Regions from separate parts of the Acidovorax sp. GW821-FHT10E04 genome, predicted to be linked through region 3. Evidence: predicted binding sites of a transcription regulator. Region 3 holds the regulator's gene; each other region holds the start of a gene.
The links. Region 3 encodes FNR, which switches genes on or off when oxygen is low (the NO sensors DNR and NnrR bind a similar motif). Its sites were predicted from a motif close to TTGATNNNNATCAA; they were not measured.
Positions count from the first base shown of each region.

Region 1 (4,738 bases), on a different contig from region 3:
GCCCCGGATAGCACAAAACCAGAGCCCTTGTTGACGCATGTGCGCTGCACGTTTTGCGCGGCAGCATTAACCTTCCGGGGTTGATCGATTGTGTGCAACCCGTTTTTGAAAGCCCCGCATGCCTTTTCTGTCCGACCCCGTCCAAGCCGGTGACCTGCAGCTGGCCAACCGCATCGCCATGGCACCGCTCACGCGCAACCGCTCGCCCAACGCGGTGCCCACCGACCTCGTGGCCACCTACTACACGCAGCGCGCCAGCGCCGGCCTGCTGATTTCCGAGGCCACCGCCATCAGCCACCAGGGACAGGGCTACGCCGACGTGCCCGGCCTGTATGCGCCCGAGCAGATCGCCGGCTGGAAGAAGGTCACTTCGTCCGTGCACGCGGCGGGCGGCAAGATCGTGGTGCAGCTGTGGCATGTGGGCCGTGTCTCGCACACCGACCTGCAGCCGGGCCATGCCGCGCCCGTGGCCCCGTCGGCGATCCAGGCCAAGACCAAGACCGTGCTCATCAAGGACGGCGTGCCCACGTTCACCCAGACCTCGGAGCCCCGCGCGCTCGAGATCGCCGAGATCCCCGGCATCGTGGCCGACTACCGCCGTGCCGCCCGCGCTGCCATCGAGGCCGGCTTCGACGGCGTGGAGGTGCACGCCGCCAACGGCTACCTGATCGACCAGTTCCTCAAGACCAGCGCCAACCACCGCACCGACGCCTATGGCGGCAGCATCGAGAACCGCGCCCGGCTGCTGGTCGAAGTGGTCACCGCCATCACGCAGGAAATCGGTGCCGGCCGCACGGGCATCCGCCTGTCGCCCGTGACGCCCGCCAACGACGTGGTGGACGCGGACCCGCAGCCCCTGTTTGACTACGTGGTGCGCCAGCTCGGCCCGCTGGGCCTTTCCTACATCCACGTGATCGAGGGTGCGACCGGCGGCCCGCGCGAACTGCCCGACCGCCCCTTCGACTACGCGGCCCTGAAGGCGGCCTACCGCGCGGCCGGCGGCCAGGGCGCGTGGATGGTGAACAACGCCTACGACAAGGCGCTGGCGGAAACCGCGCTCGCGAACGGCGCGGACATCGTGGCCTTTGGCCGGCCGTTCATCGCCAACCCCGACCTCGTGCAGCGCCTGGAGCGCGGCGCGCCCCTGAACGAGGTCAACCGCGCCACGCTGTACGGCGGCGGCGCGGAGGGCTACACCGACTACCCCGCCCTGTCGGCCTGAGGCGGGCGCGACGTCAGCCCAGCCCGATCGGGCTGGGCGCCCGCATCACGATGCGCGTGAACAGGCGATCGTAGGCGGGGTCCCGCGCCTGGCCGGGCGCCAGCGGGTTGGTATTGCCGGCAAACGCCGCATCGATCGCGGCCCAGTCGCCAGGCTGCAGGCATGCCTGGGCTGCTGGCAAGACCACGGTTTCCTCCAGGCGCATGTGCTCCAGGTAGAAAGCGACATAGCGCCGCAGGGCCTCGGAAAAGGTGTCGCGGCGCGCCTCGCCCATCAGCTCCCAGCCCAGCAGCAGATGCTGCAGCTCGCGCACGGCGGCCTCGCCGCCCGCGTGTTCGCGCTCCAGTTGCGCGATGGCGCCGGCCGCCTCCGGCGAACGCTCGGCCACCTTCGGGAACAGCCATTGCGATTCCTTCGGGTGGTGCTGGCGTTCGGGGAATTCGTCGATGTAGAACAGCATGGCCCGCATCACGTCGAAGAACGCGGCGGGCTCGTCGCCCGGCCCCTGGTCCAGCATCAGGCGCAAGGAATGCAGCACGGCCGCAAGCGACGCATGCTCTTCGTGGATGGTCCGCAGGCTGATCGACGGCATGGCAGTGCTCCCCAGGTCACAAGGCCTCCAGATTGCCATGCAGGCGCCCGCCCGCGCATGACGCAGGTCAACAAACCGTCGGGGACCGGGTGCGCATCGCGCGGCCGGTGCGCCTGCGGCCGCCGCACGCCGGGCATGAAAAAGCCCTGCATGCGCATCCGCCCGCAGGGCCCATTCCGGGTGTGATGGCGCGCGGGCGCCACCGGTTCAATCCATCATCAGCGCGCGAGCAGTGCCCTGGAAGGCTCCCCGGCAAGCGCCTGGTGCTGCGGCGCCTCCACGGGTGCGTGGTGGGCAGCGTGGAGCATGGCGTCGGCCAGGCGGAACTGCTGCACCACCTGCGACAGGCGCGCGGCCTGTTCGCGCATGGACTCGGCCGCCGCCGCGGATTCCTCCACCAGCGCCGCGTTCTGCTGCGTCATGCGGTCGATCTCGCCCACCGACTGGTTCACCTGGCCGATGCCGGCCGACTGCTCCGACGCCGCCGCCGTGATCTCGCCGATGATGTCGCCCACGCGCTGCACGCTGGCCACGATTTCCTTCATGGCCGTGCCCGCATCCTCCACGTGGCGCACGCCCCCGTCCACGGCCGTCACGCTGCTCTGGATCAGGCCCTTGATGTCGCTGGCCGCCGCCGCCGAGCGCTGGGCCAGGCTGCGCACCTCGCTGGCCACCACGGCAAAGCCCCGCCCCTGCTCACCGGCGCGCGCGGCTTCCACGGCGGCGTTCAGCGCGAGGATGTTGGTCTGGAAGGCGATGGAATCGATCAGGCCGATGATGTCGCCGATCTTGCGGCTGGAGGCCGAAATCTCCTGCATGCTGGAGACGGCCTGCTGCACCACCGAGCCGCCGCGCGTCGCGGTGCTGGAGGCCGATGCCGCCAGCTGGTTGGCCATCTGCGACGACGACGCGGTCTGCTGCACCGTCGAGGTGAGCTGCGAGAGCGAAGCCACCGCTTCCTGGGCATTGCTCGCCGTCTGCTCGGTGCGTTGCGAGAGGTCCTGGTTGCCCATGGCGATCTCCTGGCTGGCCGTGGCGATGTTGCCGCTGGCGTCCCGCACCTGCGCCACGAGCGCGCCCAGGCCCTGCTGCATGTCGCGCAGCGCGCGCTGCAGGTCGGCCACTTCGTCCTTGCCTTCGGCGGCAATGTTCTGGGACAGGTCCCCCCCGGCAATGGCCTGCGCCATGCGGCGCGCCTCTTCAAGCGGGTGGCAGATCGAGTTCATGTTCATCAGCGTGGTGGGCACCACCACCACCACGGTGATCACCACGGCCAGGACGAAGAGCCACTTGGTCTCGCTGGACACCCGGCCCTGCTGTTCGACCGACTTGGCCACTTCGGCCCGCAGCACGGTATCGAGCTCTCCCACCAGCTTGTCGGCCTGGTCGAACTCGGCCACGGCCTTGCCGCTCATGCGGTTGGCAATCGTGGCGGTGTCGTAGCCGCTGGCTTCCAGCTGCCGGGCCACATGGGCAAACAGCTCGCGGTAGCTGTCCAGCCTGGCGATGATGTTGCGCACCACCACGTTGTCCGCGTCGTCCTCGCCCTCCAGGAACTTCGCGGCGATCTTCTTGGCCTTGTCCTGGCTGGCCAGCCACTTGTCGTGCGCGGCCTTCACGGCTTCCGGCTTCTCGTAGCCAATGATCATGTCCTTCTCGTACTGGCGGACGGAGCCCATCTCGCCGCGCAGCTCCGCCATGTAGCCCACCTTGGCGAAGGAGTTGTCCATGAAGTTCTGGCTCATGTCATGGATGCGGAACATGCCCAGCATGCCCGCGCCGCCCAGCAGGCCCAGCAGGCCCAGCACCACCGCGATGGCCCCCAGCATGCGCATTCGGATGGTGAACTGCCGCATGAACGAGAAGAGATTCATGATGTGTCGTCCTTTTATGGGTATGGAGGGGCCGCGCCTGCATTCGAAGCCGCCGGCCTGCAACAAAGCGTTGCAGTTTGCCAGACATCGATGACCGCACTGTACGTATTTATCACATGCGCCAGCGCTTCAGTAAGAGGGCATTCGCCATCACGCTGACCGAGCTCAAGGCCATGGCCGCCCCTGCCACCACGGGGCTCAGGTAGCCCATCGCCGCCAGAGGAATCCCGGCCACGTTGTACGCGAACGCCCAGAACAGGTTCTGGCGGATCTTCATCACCGTGCGGTGGGAGATGTCGAGCGCCGCGGCCACCAGCATCGGGTCGCCCCGCATCAGCGTGATGCCCGCCGCATGCATGGCCACGTCCGTGCCGTTGCCCATGGCCATGCCCACATCGGCCGCCGCCAGCGCCGGGGCGTCGTTCACGCCGTCGCCCACCATCGCGACAATACGGCCCCCGCGCCGCGCCGCTGCGCCGGGTCGCTGCCCTCCGGGAGGGACTTCTTCGCTACCCCGTTGCAACGCAGCCACCCTGGCGGCCTTGTCACCCGGCAATACCTCGGCCATCACCTCACCCGCGTCGGGGTCCAGCCCCAGGCGCCGGGCCATGGCCTCGGCCGCTCCCCGGTTGTCGCCCGAGATCATCACGGTGCGGATGCCACGCGCCTTCAGCGCCGCCAGCGCCGCGCGCGCGCCGGGCTTGGGCTCGTCGCCAAAGGCCATCAAGGCACGCAAGACATAGCGTGCGCCGCTCGCCCCTTCGGTCGCACGCTGGGCCACGGCCGACACGGTGGCGCCCTCGTCCTGCAGCGCCCGGGCGCGCGCCGCCAGGGGGCCCATCTCCACGCCCAGCTCCTGCATCCAGCGCAGGCTGCCCACCAGGTAGCGCTGCCCGGCCACATCGCCCTCGGTGCCGCGACCGGGCACGGCGCGCACATCCTGCACCGCCGCCACGCGGACCTGCCGCTCGCCCGCGGCCGCCACCACGGCGCGTGCAAGCGGGTGTTCGCTGCCGCTTTGCACCGCCACCACCGCGGCCATCACGGCCG
Region 1 is NZ_JBWKMT010000003.1:490,868-495,605, reverse strand. It holds gene AC07OC_RS11605 (alkene reductase) at 119-1,222, shown strand; gene AC07OC_RS11600 (hemerythrin domain-containing protein) at 1,236-1,814, opposite strand; gene AC07OC_RS11595 (methyl-accepting chemotaxis protein) at 2,033-3,688, opposite strand; gene AC07OC_RS11590 (heavy metal translocating P-type ATPase) at 3,801-4,738, opposite strand, start outside.
Region 1: a site for FNR is predicted at 1,872-1,885, ahead of AC07OC_RS11600 (hemerythrin domain-containing protein). Genes of this name have one in related genera too.

Region 2 (4,738 bases), on a different contig from region 3:
CGCGCGTGGTTCCCGGCACGGTGGTCGGCGTGTTCTGCGACTGGTCGTAGTCGTAGCCGGTGAACACGCGCGCCAGGTTGGTCACGTCGCTTTGCGTGTAGCTGTCGATGGGCTTGCCCGCGCTGTCGCGCTGGGGCGTGCCATCGGGGTTGAGCAGCACCAGGCCGATCGACATGAGCTGCATCACCTCGCGCGCGTAGTTCTCGTCGGGCTGGCGGCCGGTGGCGGCGTTTTCCTTCTGGTTGCCGCGCGTATTGAGGTAGTAGCCCATGGCCGCGTTGAGCGTCACGTCCTGCAGCAGGTTGCGGTAGTTGCCGAACGCGTTGGCCACCAGCTGGTCCCAGTACCACGCGAGGGCATGGCTGCGCCAGCTCAGGTCCAGGCCCGAGAGCGACACCACGCAGATCTCCGACAGCGCGAGCGCCACCCGCTTGCGCACCCCGTCGCTGGACTGCAGGAGCTGGTGCCAGATCATGTAGTCGCCCGGGTAGGTGTTGTCGTAGTAGGCCGTGTCCTTGTTGACGTCGGCGTAGCCGCGCTGGTTCAGCCAGTCCCAGCCGCTCAGCGACGGGGGGGCGCTGAACTGGCTCTCCAGCCAGCTGGCGTAGGTGGTGGAGCGCAGGGCGGCGATGTCCGCGGTGGAGGCGGAGAACTGGGCCTGCAGCAGGAAGCGCGCGGCCTCCGCGTCCGTCAGCGGCGCCGTGTGGGTTGCGCCGGGCAGCGCGGAACCGGCGCCCGGGCTGGCTGTCGTGCCCTCTTCCCCGCCACCTCCGCCACCGCCGCAGGCCGCCAGCGCCGCGGATGCGGCCAGCCCGGCCAGCAGGGGAAGGGGGTTCTTCGTGTCTTGGGAAGAAACGGCGGCCGGCGCGGGGTGGCGCGGGCTGTCTTGTGCCTCGCCCGCAGTCTGCGTTGCGGGAGGCGCCTCGGAGGTGGTGTGCATGGATCGTGGGGGGTGAAGGTGCGCGTTCAAAACCAGCGCATTTCAGGACTTCACCACATGCCGTTGCGGCGTGGAAACACAAGCGTTACCAAACGAAACAGCTTGCTGGGAAGGGGCCACGCGTAACAGTGGAGCAGTGATGGCAAATTGCAACACTTTGTTGGCCGCTGGCGAGGGGCGCCGCCCTCGCCGCCGCGCCCTGTCCTTCAGCCGCCGTAGTCCTGTGCTGACGCGTGCTGCGTGGCATGGCCTACGGTCCCCGCGGCGAATCATTTCTAGAGTCAATCCCATCGCATCACGCACCTGTTCCACGCATTCCGGGTGGATGGCTGACGCGAAATCTTTTCGAGGATGCACGCCATGAATGAAGACACCGTCAAGGGCAACTGGAAGCAGTTCAAGGGAAAAATGATCGAGCAGTGGGGCAAGCTCACGAATGACGATTTCGACGTCATCGACGGCAAGCGCGAACAGTTCCTGGGCAAGCTGCAGGAACGCCAGGGCATCGCCCGCGATGTGGCCGAGAAGCAGCTCAGCGACTGGCAGGCCCGCCACCCCGATTTCCGCTTCAACGACTGAGGCCACGGCCCCTTCGTTTCCCGGCCCCTCCCTTCCTATTTCTATCCATTACCGATCGAGGAGAAACCCATGAAATTCACCCGCACCCTGATGGCTTCTGTCGCAGCCGGCCTGCTGGCCACTTCCGCCTTCGCGCTGACGGACGCCGAATACAAGGCTGGCAAGGAACGCATTTCCGCCGACTACAAGGCCAGCAAGCAAAAGTGCGATGGCCTGCAAGGCAACGCCAAGGACATCTGTGTGAAGGAGGCCAAGGGCGCCGAGGACGTGGCCAAGGCCGAGCTCGACGCGCAGCACAAGCCCAGCCCCAAGGCCACCCGCAAGGTCGCCGACGCGCGGGCGGATGCGGCCTACGGCGTCGCCAAGGAAAAGTGCGACGACCTCAAGGGCAATGACAAGGACGTGTGCGAGAAGGATGCGAAGGCAGCCCGCGTGAAGGCCAAGGAAGATGCCAAGGTGGCCGAGACCCAGGCCAAGCCCGCGGACAACGCCGCCGAGAAGAACGCGGCGGTGGCCGAGGCCCGCAAGGATGCCAACGCCGAAAAGAACGATGCCGCCTACAAGGCCGCCAAGGAGCGCTGCGACGCGATGTCCGGCGACCTGAAGTCCAAGTGCGTGGATGACATGAAGCGCATGTACGGCAAGAGCTGAGCGCGCAGGGCCCTGGCCCGCGCCCACCCAGGAGCCCCGCCCCGTGCGGGGCTTTTTTCATGGGGATGGCCGCGGCCCTGGGGCGGAACCCTGACCTGCATCAATATGCGGGCCGCCGCGAAAAACTAACCTCGCTCCCCTGTCTTTGACCTGGTGCACAAGGGGATTTGCATGGCTCAACTCGAATGGTCCGACGCCCTGGCCCTGGACCTGGCCCTGATGGACGACACCCACCGTGAGTTCGTCGACCTGCTGGCCGCCGTCGATGGCGCGGACGACGCGCGCCTGCTGGCTGCCTGGCAGGCGCTGGTGGAGCACACCGACCACCATTTCGCGCAGGAGGACGCCTGGATGGCCTCCACGCGCTTCGCATCGGGCAACTGCCACAGCATGCAGCACCGGGTGGTGCTGCAGGTGATGCGTGAAGGCACCGCGCGTGCGCAGCAGGGCGACCTCGCGGTGCTGCGCGTGATGGCCAGCGAACTGGCCCTGTGGTTTCCGCAGCATGCGCAGAGCATGGATGCCGCGCTGGCCCTGCACTTGCGCCGCGTGGGATTCGACCCCGTCTCGGGCGTGGTGCACGCCCCCGGGGCGCTGCCGGGCGAGCTGATCCACGGATGCGGCGGTGCGACCTGCTCGGAGGACGCGGGGGCTCCATCGCCCGCCGCCGCCTGCGCACCGCAGGAAGCGGTGGCCTGACCTTTCTCCCGCCTGCCGGTGCGCCAGGCCCGGCCAGCCGCAATGGCCGGGATGGGCAATGCGCTTCTGTTTTGATAGCTGCCAGCGCCTGCCAATCAAGCGTTGGCGGCTATTTTCATCAAGAACCCGGCGCCGGGCACTCAGTGCCGCGGGCTGCGCGGCAGCAGCAGGCCCGCCATGCGCCACGACAGGTCGCGCAGCGCCCTGCGCAAGGCGGGGGAGTCGGTGGGGCCGCAGGCCGCATCCGGGGCGCCGCACGGGTGGTAGGCCGCTTCCAGCACGTGCTGCTTGGCGCTGAGCAGCGCCGCCCGGTCCTGCGCCCGCAGGGCCGCCGTCAGCTGATCGCGGTGGCGCTGCACGCGCTCGGCTTCCGCCGGGGTCAGCGTGGGCACGGGTGCGCCGGTGCATGCCGCCGGGTCCGCCAGGTGCTGCGCCCAGGCTGTCGGCGCGGTGTGCGTTCTCATGCGGCCTCCGCGCGGGGGGCGGTGGGGCGGGCGGCGGGCGGGGTGGGGCGGCTTGGCGCGCCGCCTTGCGACAGCCCGTACCAGTTCACCTTGCGCGTGAGCACCATCACGGCCGCCAGCACCAGGAAGAGCGCGATGGCACCGACGACCAGCGCCGTCTGCTCCAGCTGCAGCAGCAGGTACAGCAGGCCATACAGCAGCGCGATGCCGGCCCCCAGGGGAATGCCGCGCGCCAGGCTGCCCAGCATGTGGCTGGCGTAGTAGGCCAGCAGCAGCACGCAGGCGGTCGCCGCCACGGCGTAGGAGGCGCCGAACGGCAGGTGCTCCGACAGGCTCACGAGCAGCAGGAAGAAGCTGCACAGCGCGCTGCCCACCAGCAGGTACTGCACGGGGTGCACGCGCAGTTTTTTCATCAGCTCGAACAGGCCCACGGCCACGAAGGTGAGTGCGATGAACAGCACGCCGTACTTGGTGGCGCGGTCCGACAGGGAATAGGGATTCACCGGGTCGACGAAGGCCACGCTGAAGCTGTCCGCGCAGTCGCCCGGCGTGGCGCTGGAGGGCGCGTCGTCGCCGCGGGCGCCGTCGTCCGCGCCCCCCAGGCAGATGCGCTTGCCGTGGGCGACATCGGCCTGCGCCGTGGTGGCCAGCGACGACAGCCGCCATTGCGCCGAGAAGCCGGTCTTCTTGACTTCCCGCTCCGATGGCAGGAAGCGCCCCGCGAACGAGGGGTGCGGCCAGCTGCTGGTCATCACCACCTCGGTGCTGCCCCCCAGGGGCACGATGGCCAGGCGCTCGGTGCCCACCAGTTCCAGGTCCAGCGTGGCGGTCAGGCCATCGGCCTTGCCGCGCACCGATTCGGGCAGCACGGCGTGCAGGCCCCGGCTGTAGGTGGGGTGGAAGGTGCCGGGCTTGAGGGCCAGGGCCTGGTCCGCCAGCGTGAGCTGCGCCGTGCGGATGCCGCGCGCGTCGCCCACGGCCATCATCGCGATGGGCGCGCCGCAGTGCATGCGCGAGTTCTTCATGGTGCTTTGCGGCTCGAGGCTGGCCAGCGACCCCCACTGCGCCGTGACGTGGGCCTTGAGGTTGTAGGTGTTCACCTTGTGCAGGCCGCGCGCGCGCTCCTCCATCGCCGCGCCCGTGCTCAGCTTGAGCTGCTCGGGCATGGCCGTGAGCAGGAACTCGCGGCGCTGCTCCACCATGCGGCGCTCGTCGCCCTTGCCGGTTTCCACGTCCCAGGTCTCCACGCAGGCGCTGTGGATCATGGGGCCCATCAGCGTCTGCGGCCCGGCCAGGCTGTCGGCCACGCTCTGTGCGGTGAGGCTGCGGTAGCGCTGGCGGTCGCGCACCACGTTGTCGATCATGCCCAGGCCAAGGAGCAGCAGCAGGGTGACGGCCGCGAGCG
Region 2 is NZ_JBWKMT010000003.1:867,915-872,652, forward strand. It holds gene AC07OC_RS13380 (DUF1800 domain-containing protein) at 1-940, opposite strand, end outside; gene AC07OC_RS13385 (CsbD family protein) at 1,301-1,519, shown strand; gene AC07OC_RS13390 (hypothetical protein) at 1,589-2,170, shown strand; gene AC07OC_RS13395 (hemerythrin domain-containing protein) at 2,342-2,869, shown strand; gene AC07OC_RS13400 (hypothetical protein) at 3,010-3,333, opposite strand; gene creD (cell envelope integrity protein CreD) at 3,330-4,738, opposite strand, start outside.
Region 2: a site for FNR is predicted at 2,261-2,274, ahead of AC07OC_RS13395 (hemerythrin domain-containing protein). Genes of this name have one in related genera too.

Region 3 (4,738 bases):
TATCGCCAGTTCGAAGGCCTTGTCGAAGGAGCCCACCCGCGCCGCGGCGGCACGGCAACACTTGCCTGCCCGAAGCCACGGGGCGGGACAATCCCCCTCATGGGGATGTGGGTTACCGAAACCGCCTCGCCCTCAGGCCGCCGCGGCCCGAATGCACGCTAGCGGCACCACAGTGAGGGTTTGTAGACGAGGTCCATCCACAGTGCCCAGCTTGCCACCGCGCAGAGCAGGCCACCGGCGGCGCGCGTCCCCCAGTCCGCGCGCACGGTGTTGAGCCGGGCCCGCAACCGCGTCCAGGCCCAGGGCCCGCCGACCAGCCAGACGCCGCTGCCAATGCCAAAAAGCGCCATGGACAATGCGCCCTCCAGGGGCCCTCCGCTCAAGGCAGCCACCAGCAGCGCCGAATACAGCAAGCCACAGGGCATCAGCGCCCAGAGAAACCCCGCGGCAAGAATGCCTCCCGGGGCACGGACCAGAGGCCGCACGCGCTCCCACACGCCACGGCCCGCCTGCTCCACCCAGAGCGGCTGCCGCGCCTGGACCATCAGCATCAGCCCCCACGCCATCACCGCGACGTGCATCAAGGTCCACGCCGGGCGCAGTGCCATGGTCTGCTGAGTGAGCCACGCCAGGCTGTCCATGGCCAGGGCGGCCAGCCCGCCCGCCAGGGCATATCCCGTCAGGCGGCCCGTATGAAAGGCCACGGCCCGCCGGGCCACGCCACCGCGCGGTGCCCACCGCACCGCCTGCACCTTCGGGGGAGCCCCCTCCGCCGGCGCCCCGGCGCCCGGGGCGGATGCGCAGCCCGCGCTCCCCTGCCCCACCACGGCGCCACAAGGTGCCGAGCACATGGCCAGGCAATGGGACCCGCCAACGAGCCCCATCAACAAGGCAGTCGAGGCAACCGTTGCAAGCATGGGATTCAGATGATGCGTGAAAAACGCGCGCGGTTGCGGTCTGCCTGCAGATATCGGTCGAAAACCATGGCGATGCCGCGCACGAAGAACCAGCCCATGGCCGTGACCTCGACACCGTCGGGCCTCACCTTGACCAGTCCCTGCTCGGCCATGGTGTCGAGTTGCGCCAGTTCGGCGGAGAAATAGTGCCGAAAATCGAGGAGCCAGGCCTGTTCCATGGGCTCGAACAGCAGTTCTCCCTGGCACATCAAGGACATGATGACGGCACGGCGCACGAGGTCGTCCCGCGTCAGGGCCAGGCCACGCACCACGGGCAGACGCCCCTGGTTCAGCAGGTCGTAGTACTCATCCAGGGTCTTGGCGTTCTGGCTGTAGGTGGCGCCGACCCTGCCAATGGCCGACACGCCCAGGCCGATCAGGTCGCAGTCGGGCTGGGTGCTGTAGCCCTGGAAGTTGCGGTGCAAGCGGCCCTGCCGCTTGGCGACGGCCAGCGAGTCCTCCGGCAGCGCGAAGTGGTCCATCCCCACATACACATAGCCGGCGCCCATGAACGCGTCGAGCGAACGGGAGAGCATCGACACCTTGCCGGAGGCTGCGGGCAGTTCGGCGGAGAGGATGCGGCGCTGGGGCTTGAACCGCTCCGGCAGGTGGGCATAGGCATACAGCGCAATGCGATCAGGCCGCAACTGAACCACCTGCGCCAGCGTGCGGTCGAACGACTCCGGCGTCTGGCGCGGCAACCCGTAGATCAGGTCCACATTGATCGATTCGAAGCCGAGCGAGCGCGCGGATTCCACCAGCGAAAACACCTGTTCGGCGGGCTGGATGCGGTGCACCGCCTTCTGAACCTCGGGGTCAAAATCCTGCACGCCAAAACTCAGCCGGTTGAATCCAAGCTCCGCGAGCACGGCAAGCCGGTCGGCATTGACGGTACGGGGGTCCACCTCGATCGAGTACTCCCCGCCCGGCGCCAGGGTGAAGCTGCGCTGGAGCATCGCCATGAGTTCCCGCAAGCCATCGTCCGACAGGAAGGTGGGGGTGCCGCCGCCCAGATGCAGCTGGCTCACCACCTGCCCCGTGCCGCAGTGCGCCGTGTGCAGATCGATCTCGCGGCTGAGATAGCGCAGATAGACTTCAGCCCGGTCGTGGTGCTTGGTGATGATCTTGTTGCAGGCGCAGTAGTAGCACAGCGACTCGCAAAAAGGGATGTGCACATACAGGGACAAGGGCAGCGCCTTGGTCAGGGTGCCCATGCGGCGCTGCTCGAGGGCGAGGGCGTAGTCCTCCTGGCCGAAGGCTTCCACAAACCGGTCGGCCGTCGGATAGGAGGTATAGCGGGGGCCTGGTACGTCAAAACGGCGCAGCAGGTCAGGCGAAACAGCGGTCATGGGGCGAATCCTTGCGTACACCTTGACTGTGCCGTAAGCTGCCCCCCATGTCCTTGACATGAATCAAGTGATGGAGTGGCCGGAACAGCGACAATTTGATGCATGTCAGTCGCCTGCCCGCCCTCCAAGAGACTCCCTCTTCGGCCATCGGGCGGTATGCTCGAAACCTAACTCCGCCCTGTGCCTATGAACCCGCTCACCATCAAAGTCGCCTGTTCCAATTGCAACCTGCGCGAGCTGTGCATGCCGGTGGGCCTGAGCGAAGAGCAACTGCACCGCATCGACGAGGTCGTTGCAGTTCGCCGCAAGGTGAAGCGCGGCGGTACGCTGTTTCGCAATGGTGAGTCGTTCACCTCGCTTTATGCCATCCGCACCGGCTTTTTCAAGACCTGCGTGGCCACCGAGGACGGACGCGACCAGGTCACGGGGTTCCAGATGGCGGGCGAGATCATCGGCCTGGACGGCATCGTGAATGACCACCACACCTGCGATGCGGTGGCCCTGGAAGACGCCGAGGTCTGCGTCATGCCGTTTGACCGCATCGAGGAATTGTCCCGCGAGGTCACCGCGCTGCAGCACCACGTGCACAAGATCATGAGCCGCGAGATCGTGCGCGAACACGGCGTGATGCTGCTGCTGGGCAGCATGCGTGCCGAGGAGCGCCTGGCAGCGTTCCTGCTCAATCTGGTGCAGCGCCTGCACGCCCGCGGATTCTCGCAGTCCGAGCTGGTGCTGCGCATGACGCGCGAGGAGATCGGCAGCTACCTGGGCCTCAAGCTCGAGACCGTGAGCCGCACCTTCTCCAAGTTTGTGGAAGAAGGCATTGTCGAAGTCAAGCAGCGCCATGTCCGCATCCTCGAGACCGACGCGCTCAAGCGCATCGTGAACAACCAGTCCGCCTGCCACTGAGCAAGGCGAGCCAGGTCCGCCCGTCCCGGCAACGCCTTGCCACCGGAGCCCGGCCGGTGCGCTGTTCAAGGGCAGGATGATGTCTTTCGGCAATCATCAGGGCGCTCGCCTTCGGGCACGGGGCAGCGGTTGAGTTCAAAGGGCGACATTGCCAGCAGCGTGGTCAACGCGCTGGAGGCCATGGTGATGGCCCAGAACGCAAAGAACGCGAGCGTGTAGACGCCCTGGCGCGACAGGGCCAGCGGCTGCCCGAACCAATGCAGGTCCTGCGGGTCCACCATAGCAAAAACCAGCATCTCCATCGCGCCCGCCATCAGAAAGGCGGGCCATGCAATCCACATCAGGCGTTGCGTCCACATCGGGGTTGTCTCCTGGTAAGGCCGCGCAGACCCGCTGCTCGGCCAGGGGTTTCAGCGTGGCTGGTCCTGAACCGGTGTCGCCGCGTGGTTGCGGCCCTTCATGGCCGGGGCCAGGCTCTTCTCCGGAGCCTCCAGCGTCTTGTTGATTTCGATGCCCTGGCGGTAGTAGTCCTCGACGACCACGGGGTCTGGCCGCGAAATCGCCAGCCACAGCGTGACAAAGCCCGCCACGATGACGATGGCAGGGCCGGCGATGATCAGCCAGACGTGGCCGAATTTCCACCAGGGCGCAGCGGTGGCGGGGGCGGAGCCGATGGCTGGATTGGATGGCATGGGTGCTTGCTCCTCAAAAATCTTCTCGGTCATACAACGTCCCCGGGGCCGTGCACCGGGGTGCACGTCGCCTCATCGGGGCACCAGGAATACGGACTTCTCGGTCACATGGGCCGCAGCGCCCACCGCCTGCACATCGAACTGCACGGCATGGGAGCCCGGGGGCGCGGAGCCATACGGTATCTGCAGGCGCACGGCCACCCACCGGGACTCCGCGGGGCCAATGTCCACCTCGGCTTCAGAGGCCACCTCCAGCCCGTCCAGGCCGCGGGCGCCGATGCGGTAGCGCTGGGGGCCTTCGGTGGCGTTCATGATCTGCAGGCGGTAGATATTCTCCAGCTTGCCGCCCGCCACGATGCGCGACAGGGCCGCGCGGTCGCGCACCACATCCACCTTGAGCGGCGTGCGGGTGACCAGGCTGGCCATCATGCCCACGCACAGTGCCACCAGCACGGCGGTGTAGATCAGCACGCGAGGCCGCAGGACGCGCCGCAGGATCTGCGACTGGCTCCAGCGCTGCGCCACGCCGTTCAGCGTGGAAAAGCGGATCAGCCCCCGGGGGTAGTGCATCTTGTCCATCACCGTGTTGCACGCATCCACGCACAGTCCGCAGCCAATGCACTCGTACTGCAGGCCCTTGCGGATATCGATGCCCACGGGACACACCTGCACGCACAGGGTGCAGTCAATGCAGTCGCCCAGGCCCTTGGCCTTGTGGTCGATCGTCTTGTTGCGCGGGCCGCGCGGCTCGCCGCGTTCCACGTCATAGCTCACGATCAGGGTGTCCCGGTCGAACATCGCGCTCTGAAAGCGCGCGTAGGGGCACATGTAC
Region 3 is NZ_JBWKMT010000002.1:410,651-415,388, reverse strand. It holds gene AC07OC_RS06895 (sulfite exporter TauE/SafE family protein) at 159-917, opposite strand; gene hemN (oxygen-independent coproporphyrinogen III oxidase) at 923-2,305, opposite strand; gene fnr (fumarate/nitrate reduction transcriptional regulator Fnr) at 2,492-3,214, shown strand; gene AC07OC_RS06880 (hypothetical protein) at 3,280-3,573, opposite strand; gene AC07OC_RS06875 (FixH family protein) at 3,625-3,906, opposite strand; gene ccoG (cytochrome c oxidase accessory protein CcoG) at 3,979-4,738, opposite strand, start outside.